Aridibaculum aurantiacum: one gene and its partner. Each later gene encodes a partner of the first gene's protein in a complex. Links are inferred from orthologs where the notes say so. Each region holds a gene or a part of one and is shown in the gene's direction. Other genes may lie near its edges.

Evidence for each region. The genes of interacting proteins can lie anywhere in the genome.
Region 2: the proteins of accD (region 1) and accB are in contact, whole or in part, in a solved structure (PDB 8UXZ), measured with the Escherichia coli proteins. The link is inferred for Aridibaculum aurantiacum from one-to-one orthologs.

What each region holds. Positions count from the first base shown.
Region 1 is NZ_JAFEWC010000001.1:2,407,978-2,411,468, forward strand. Bases 1-2,805 are described here. They hold accD (acetyl-CoA carboxylase, carboxyltransferase subunit beta), read left to right. Parts: upstream 1-849; coding sequence 850-1,761; downstream 1,762-2,805. Other genes in these bases: J4N22_RS10070 (class I fructose-bisphosphate aldolase), read left to right, coding at 1-569; smpB (SsrA-binding protein SmpB), read left to right, coding at 1,942-2,385; J4N22_RS10085 (hypothetical protein), read left to right, coding at 2,473-2,805. Also shown: more of J4N22_RS10085, read left to right, coding at 2,806-3,411; J4N22_RS10090 (RNA polymerase sigma factor), read right to left, coding at 3,449-3,491.
Region 2 is NZ_JAFEWC010000001.1:1,300,086-1,303,751, forward strand. What follows is about bases 296-3,275. They hold accB (acetyl-CoA carboxylase biotin carboxyl carrier protein), read left to right. Parts: upstream 296-1,532; coding sequence 1,533-2,018; downstream 2,019-3,275. Other genes in these bases: efp (elongation factor P), read left to right, coding at 296-536; J4N22_RS20070 (hypothetical protein), read right to left, coding at 731-862; accC (acetyl-CoA carboxylase biotin carboxylase subunit), read left to right, coding at 2,160-3,275. In the rest of the region: more of efp, read left to right, coding at 1-295; more of accC, read left to right, coding at 3,276-3,497. UniProt on the Escherichia coli protein: This protein is a component of the acetyl coenzyme A carboxylase complex; first, biotin carboxylase catalyzes the carboxylation of the carrier protein and then the transcarboxylase transfers the carboxyl group to form malonyl-CoA.

The sequences.
Region 1 (3,491 bases):
TAGCGGTAGGTGCTACCATCTATTGGGGAAGCGCCGAAAGTTCCCGCCAGCTTAAGGAAGTTGCCGAAGCATTTGAAATAGCGCATTCTTTAGGTATGGCTACCATTCTTTGGTGTTACACCCGCAACAATGCCTTTAAGGTTGATGGTAAAGATTATCATACTTCAGCCGATCTTACCGGGCAGGCAAATCATCTTGGTGTTACGCTGCAGGCAGATATCATCAAGCAAAAACTGCCTACCAACAATGGCGGGTACCTGGCTACCAAGCACGGCAAAACTCACAAGTTGGTATACGAAAAACTTACTTCCGATCACCCAGTCGATCTTACCCGTTACCAGTTGCTCAATTGCTTCAACGGACGTGTAGGCCTGATAAATAGCGGTGGCGAAAGCATGGGCGACAGCGACCTGCAGGAAGCAGTGATCACAGCGGTAGTGAACAAGCGTGCCGGTGGAATGGGACTAATTCTTGGACGTAAAGCATTCCAGCGCCCGTTCCAGGATGGTGTCAGCCTGCTGCACGCTATACAGGATGTTTACCTGGACGAATCAATTACAGTAGCATAAAAAAAGAATACCTGTCGTAGCAATATGACAGGTATTTTTGTAACCAGCAGTAGTACCCTGTGGCATCATCGTTGTGTCACTCACTTGTACTACAGTACATAAAGCAGCAAAAGCTGCATATTAGTTTAAACATTAGAACAAAATGATAATGATCTAGCAAAGCGTTGACAGCAACTGGGAATTCTTACTGCGTACTATGTACTCCGTTTTTTTTCTAAAGCTGTCAGCTCAACCAGCACTAGATTTTATCACTATCTTCAATCCCCCAATTGAAAAGCGTATGAAAAAAGAAGAGGATTTTGATGCCAACCTGACCGGCGATGAAACCAAGAACGAAGAAGGAAGGCCGCGCTGGTTTAAGCGCATAAAAAAAGGAATTCTTACGCCTTCTTCAGAAAAGAAGGAAACACCGGAAGGGCTTTGGGCTAAATGTCCTGAGTGCAATTATATCTCAACCGCAGCAGATCTGAAAGAAGCATATTACGTATGCCAGAAGTGCGATCATCATCACCGCGTTGGTAGCAGCGAGTACTACGAGATCATCTACGATAACAACGAATACACCGAACTGTTCGAGAACATTCTTAGCAAGGACTACCTTGGTTTTACCGACCTGAAACCATACGGCAAAAGGTTGGAAGACATTTGGAACAAGACTGACCTGAAAGACAGTATGCGTGTTGCTACCGGCAAGGTAGACGGGCAGGAAATTGTAATCGCATGCATGGACTTTGAGTTCATCGGTGGAAGTCTCGGAAGTGTTATGGGTGAAAAATTCAGCCGCGCTGTTGATTATTGTATTGAGCATAAACTGCCGTACATGGTCATCAGCAAAAGTGGTGGTGCCCGCATGATGGAAAGTGCTTTTAGCCTGATGCAACTTGCAAAAACCAGCGGTAAACTTTCGCAACTTAGCGATGCACAGCTTCCGTACATAAGCATGCTTACAGATCCAACCTTTGGAGGTATATCAGCGAGCTTCGGTATGCTGGGCGATCTGAATATTGCAGAACCTGGTGCTCTTATTGGTTTTGCTGGGCCTCGTGTAATTAAAGAAACCATCAAAAAAGATCTTCCTGCAGGTTTCCAGCGCAGCGAGTTTCTGCTGGAGCATGGTTTCCTGGATTTCATTGTTCACCGCAGGTCATTAAAGCAAAAGCTGGCGCAGGTTATCAGGCTCTTCCAGTCTTAGAAAACTACAATTCTAAAAATCATAATTCAAAAGGGAAAACTTCAAATGGGTTTTCCTTTTTGCTTTGTAGAGAATATCCTGAACCACCAGGTAGATAGTGTTTTTCAGTATTTGTTATCACCAGGTTGCTACATTTTATTTTTGACTTCACAGTTTCACACATCACTTATTTTTGCCGCCATGGCTACTAAAGAAATAAATAACAGGCAGGCTTACCACGAGTATTATATAGAGGACAAATGGGTAGCTGGAATGGTGCTGATGGGAACAGAAGTAAAAAGCATACGCGAAGGAAAGGTTAGCTTCAACGATAGCTATTGCATGTTCTTCAAAGACGAGCTATGGATACGCGGCATGTATATAGCCGAATATTCTTTGGGCACTGCCAATAATCATATAGCCGTACACGACAGGAAATTATTACTCACCAAAAGAGAATTGCGAAAGCTAGAGACAAAGCTTAAAGACAAGGGTTTTACAGTTGTACCTCTTCGCATTTTCTTCAATGAAAAGAGTATGGCCAAAATAGAAATAGGCCTTGGCCGCGGTAAGAAATTGCATGATAAAAGAGACAGTATCAAGAAGAAAGATACCGAACGTGAATTAAAACGTTATCTCAAATAATTTATTCCCACCAAGCGTTTTTATGATTTTACTGGCATGATAATCGATTGAAGTCAGCGTTATTTGTCCAGCTAAATCTACTTTCTATTGAAATCTTATACCTTATCCCTCTTACTCCTTTTCTTTTCCATTACCCAAAGCGTTAAAGCTCAATCTGTATCAGGCGAATGGTACGGCATAGGCAGCGTGAACTGGGCTGGTGAACACAATAGTTACTTATCCGAACTTACGCTTACCCAAAGAGGCAATAGTGTTACTGGTACTTTCAATTATTTTTTTAGAAGTGTAGCTATCAAAACCAATGTTACCGGTGTCTTCAATAGCAAAACCCGCACACTTGAACTACAGGCAAGGCCGGTACTAAATTACCAGGCTAAAGATCAAAATGGTGCTGATTGTCCAATGGAGGGATCTTTCACTTTACGTATATCTAAATTAGAGACCACACTTACTGGTCAGTTCAATCCTACTTATGATTATCGTTTTACATGCCCTCCTATAAATATAAAATTTAAGAAAGAGCAACCTCAGGCCAAAACGGATGATCCGAAACTGAGAGATCTTGCTGATAATTTAGAAGATGATAATCCTTTGGAAAAACTATTGAAAGAACAGTTTCCAGAAGAGAAACCAGATACTACTGCACCAATGGTAGCCGCTTTGGTTAAAAGATCTTTTGAAGCATCAGAGGTTATAGAAGTAGATGCCGACAGCCTGAAGATCAGCTTGTACGATAATGGTGATATAGACAATGATACCATTTCACTTTTCTACAATAGACAGTTGATATCACATAAACAAATGCTAAGCAAACAGCCGCTCAACTTTACGCTGCCGCTTGATACTACGGTTAATGAAATAGCGATGTATGCAGAAAACCTTGGGACTATCCCTCCTAACACTGCTGTAGCAATTATATACGCTGGAGATAAACGTTACGAATTATTCATGACCAGTAACTTTATTAAAAATGCTACCATACGTTTTAGGAGAAAACCTCCTACACTTATCAGCAGCAATCAATAAGAATCTAAAGACCGGCTCTGCCGGTTTTTTTATGCAATTAACTATTTCTCACCTGGAAAACATCCATACTCTTACGCTCT
Region 2 (3,666 bases), 1.1 Mb from region 1 along the record:
TGATCTTAAAGCTGGATAACAGCTTGTATTCAGTAATAGAATTTGGACAAAATAAAACAGCACGTGCTGCTGCTAAAGTTTGGGCTAAACTTAAAGGTGTAGATAATAACCGCACAATTGAACACACCTGGAACAGTGGAGATAATATTTATCCTGTTCGTGTTGAAAAGAAACCTTTCCAGTTTTTATACAAAGATGAAAGTGGCTACAACTTCATGGATAATGAAACTTTTGAGCAACTTTCTCTTCCTGAAAGTATGATCGATGCTCCGCAGTTTTTGAAAGATGGCCAGGAGGTTTCAGTAGCAATTAATACAGAATCTGAGCAGCCTATGAGCGTAGAACTACCTGATAAGATCGTTATGCAGGTTACTTACAGCGAGCCAGGCGTGAAAGGTGATACAGCTACAAGGACTTTAAAACCAGCTACTGTAGAAAGTGGTGCTACTGTAATGGTGCCTTTGTTTGTAAATGAAGGTGAACTGATCAGGATCAACACTAAATCTGGTGAATACGTAGAGCGTGTGAAAGAATAATCTTTTTAAATAGATTTATATATGAGGTAGTCTTCCGGCTGCCTTTATTTGTGCCCATACATAAAAACTTCATCTTCTCTTGGGGATAAACCACGATGGACGATGCTATTTCTTGAACCTGTAAATGAAATGGAATTCCATAACACCAAGCAGGCACAAAGCAAGAAGAAACATTTTCAAGAGTAGCAACATATCTACTTCAATCCTTCATCCGCTACGAAGGCTTCTGCAAAGGCTATATCATTTTCGCCCATACCTAATAAGGCCGGGTCGTACCAATTTGTGGTTGGAAATTCTGGTGAAGCAATGCTGACGTGCAAAGCCATGGTCAGCTTCACCAATGTACAACCAGGGTTAGTTTACAAGCCTGGTGATGTGCAATTACCAATCTTCCCAGGGGCTAAACGGATAGTTCCATACAACCTCAATGGCAAGTTTACCCAAAGGAGTATACCAAGTAGTGGCGGCTGTAGATATAGGCGATGATAAAGAACTGGAAGTAGTAGAGACAGTTATTGAAGTAAAATAAATTTTCAACTATACAATAATGCCGAACCTGCGCCGTTATCCTTACTTATTATAAAAAAGTACTAGTTAAGGTTGTTTCAATTATTTACCTATTTATAAACATCCCATCATGAACTACATCTCCACCCAAGGCTACTCCTACAGGAAAACAAACCGTTATGGTAAACTAAAAAGTGCTATAACCGATTTCTTGAAGCTTGTAATCATTTTCCTGTTCGTAATCATTTTAGGGATGCTGAAAAGCTAGTTCATCCATAGATTTTCTGCGTCTTCCTTTCTCTTAGATACTCCTCTTTACATAGCTGCCAGGTCATTCATGCCTCATATGTTGATTTATAAGTCCTTCCTGTACGTTCAACTGGCACAAGTTTTTCAGATTTCCTATCTTTTATGGGATTTTTGGCTATTTTGCCGCCCGTTTCTTTATAAAAACCTCATTTACAATCAATCAAACCAAAATCCGATTGTATGGACTTCAAACAAATCCAGGAGTTAATCAAGATCATTAACAAGAGCAACATTGGCGAGTTAACAATAGAAGAAAAAGATTTCAAAATCACTATCAGGCAAAAAGAAGATGCAGTGCCAGTGTATAGTGCTTCTGTTCCCGCACCAGCAATGGCTCAGTATCCAGTTGCACAACAGGCAGCTGCACCAGCACAGGTTTCTAATACTGCACAAGAACAACCTGCTGCTTCAAAATCTTCTGACAATTTAATTGCCATCCGCAGCCCGATGATCGGGACTTTTTACCGTAGTGCATCACCAGATAAACCTTCGTTTGTAAACGTAGGTGACGAAGTAGCTCCAGGTAAAACTGTATGCATCATTGAAGCAATGAAACTTTTCAATGAAATCGAAAGTGAAGTGAAAGGAACTATTGTAAAGGTGCTTGTAGATGATGCAAGCCCTGTAGAGTACGACCAGCCTTTGTTCCTGGTTGAACCTGCATAAGAAGTGGTAGTTCAAAAGTTCCAGTGGAGCTTTTGCCTACAACAATTATCAATGTGTAGTAACAATAGCGGGCAAGAATAATTTCATGAATAAGTACTGGTGGTTCTTTTATCCCTTAAACCATCAGCCAATAATTGTCATATGTTCAAAAAAATATTGATAGCAAACAGGGGTGAAATAGCACTGCGTGTTATTCGCACCTGTCGCGAAATGGGTATAAAAACAGTTGCTGTTTATTCAACAGCAGATAAGGATAGTCTTCATGTAAAATTTGCCGATGAAGCTGTTTGCATTGGCAAACCTCAAAGCAGCGAGTCTTATTTAAACATTCCTCATATAATGGCTGCGGCGGAGATTACTAACGCAGATGCCATTCACCCAGGTTATGGTTTCCTTGCAGAAAATGCAAAGTTCTCTCAGATATGTGCCGACCACGGGATCAAGTTTATAGGACCTACTCCTGATATGATCAGCAAGATGGGAGACAAGATAACTGCCAAAGAAACCATGATAAAAGCCGGAGTACCTGTGGTACCTGGTGGAGAAGGTTTGCTTGAGACAGTAGAAGAGGCTAAGGCATTAGCCAAAGAAATAGGATACCCGGTGATACTGAAAGCTACTGCCGGTGGTGGTGGTAAAGGTATGCGTGTGGTAAATGAAGAGAGTGAATTAGAGAAAGCTTACACTACTGCCCGTACCGAAGCTGGTGCATCATTTAAGAATGATGGCATCTACATGGAGAAATTCGTGGAAGAGCCAAGGCATATAGAGATACAGGTAGCAGGCGACCAGTATGGAAACGTGTGTCACCTTAGCGAACGTGATTGTTCCATTCAGCGTCGTCATCAGAAACTGGTTGAAGAAAGTCCTTCACCTTTTATGACACCAGAACTGCGTCATGCAATGGGTGAAGCTGCCATCAAAGCTGCTTCAGCTATCAACTACGAGAGTGTTGGTACAATTGAGTTCCTGGTGGACAAGCACCGCAATTTCTACTTCATGGAAATGAACACACGTATACAGGTGGAGCATTGCGTAACCGAAGAGGTGATCAACTATGACCTAATCAAGGAACAAATCAAAATAGCGGGTGGTGAGCGTTTGACAGGTAGAAATTATGAACCGCAAATGCATGCTATCGAATGTAGAATAAATGCCGAAGATCCATACAATGACTTTCGTCCTAGTCCTGGCAGAATTACTGTATTGAACCAACCAGGCGGACACGGAGTGCGTGTTGATAGCCATGTTTACGCAGGCTATGTTATTCCTCCTTTTTACGATAGTATGATTGGTAAATTGATTGCGGTTGCACAAACTCGTGAAGAAGCTATCAATACCATGTACCGTGCACTTAGCGAGTATGTTATAGAAGGTATCAAAACCACTATACCATTCCATCTTCAGCTTATGCAAAACGAAGATTTCAGGAAAGGTAATTTCACTACCAAGTTCCTTGACACCTTTAAGCTTCAGTAACAAAGCTTTTATAATAGAAGTAACCCATGCCCAAAAGGCGTGGGTTTTATATTTGTCCTGGAAGCATTTGAAGAAACATTCATGATCTTTTTAGATGAAAGCAAAAGTTTGAGAGTAGATATTCTTCTTTTTTTAATATGTATTTTATCTTTAGTTGTTGCCTTTGTTT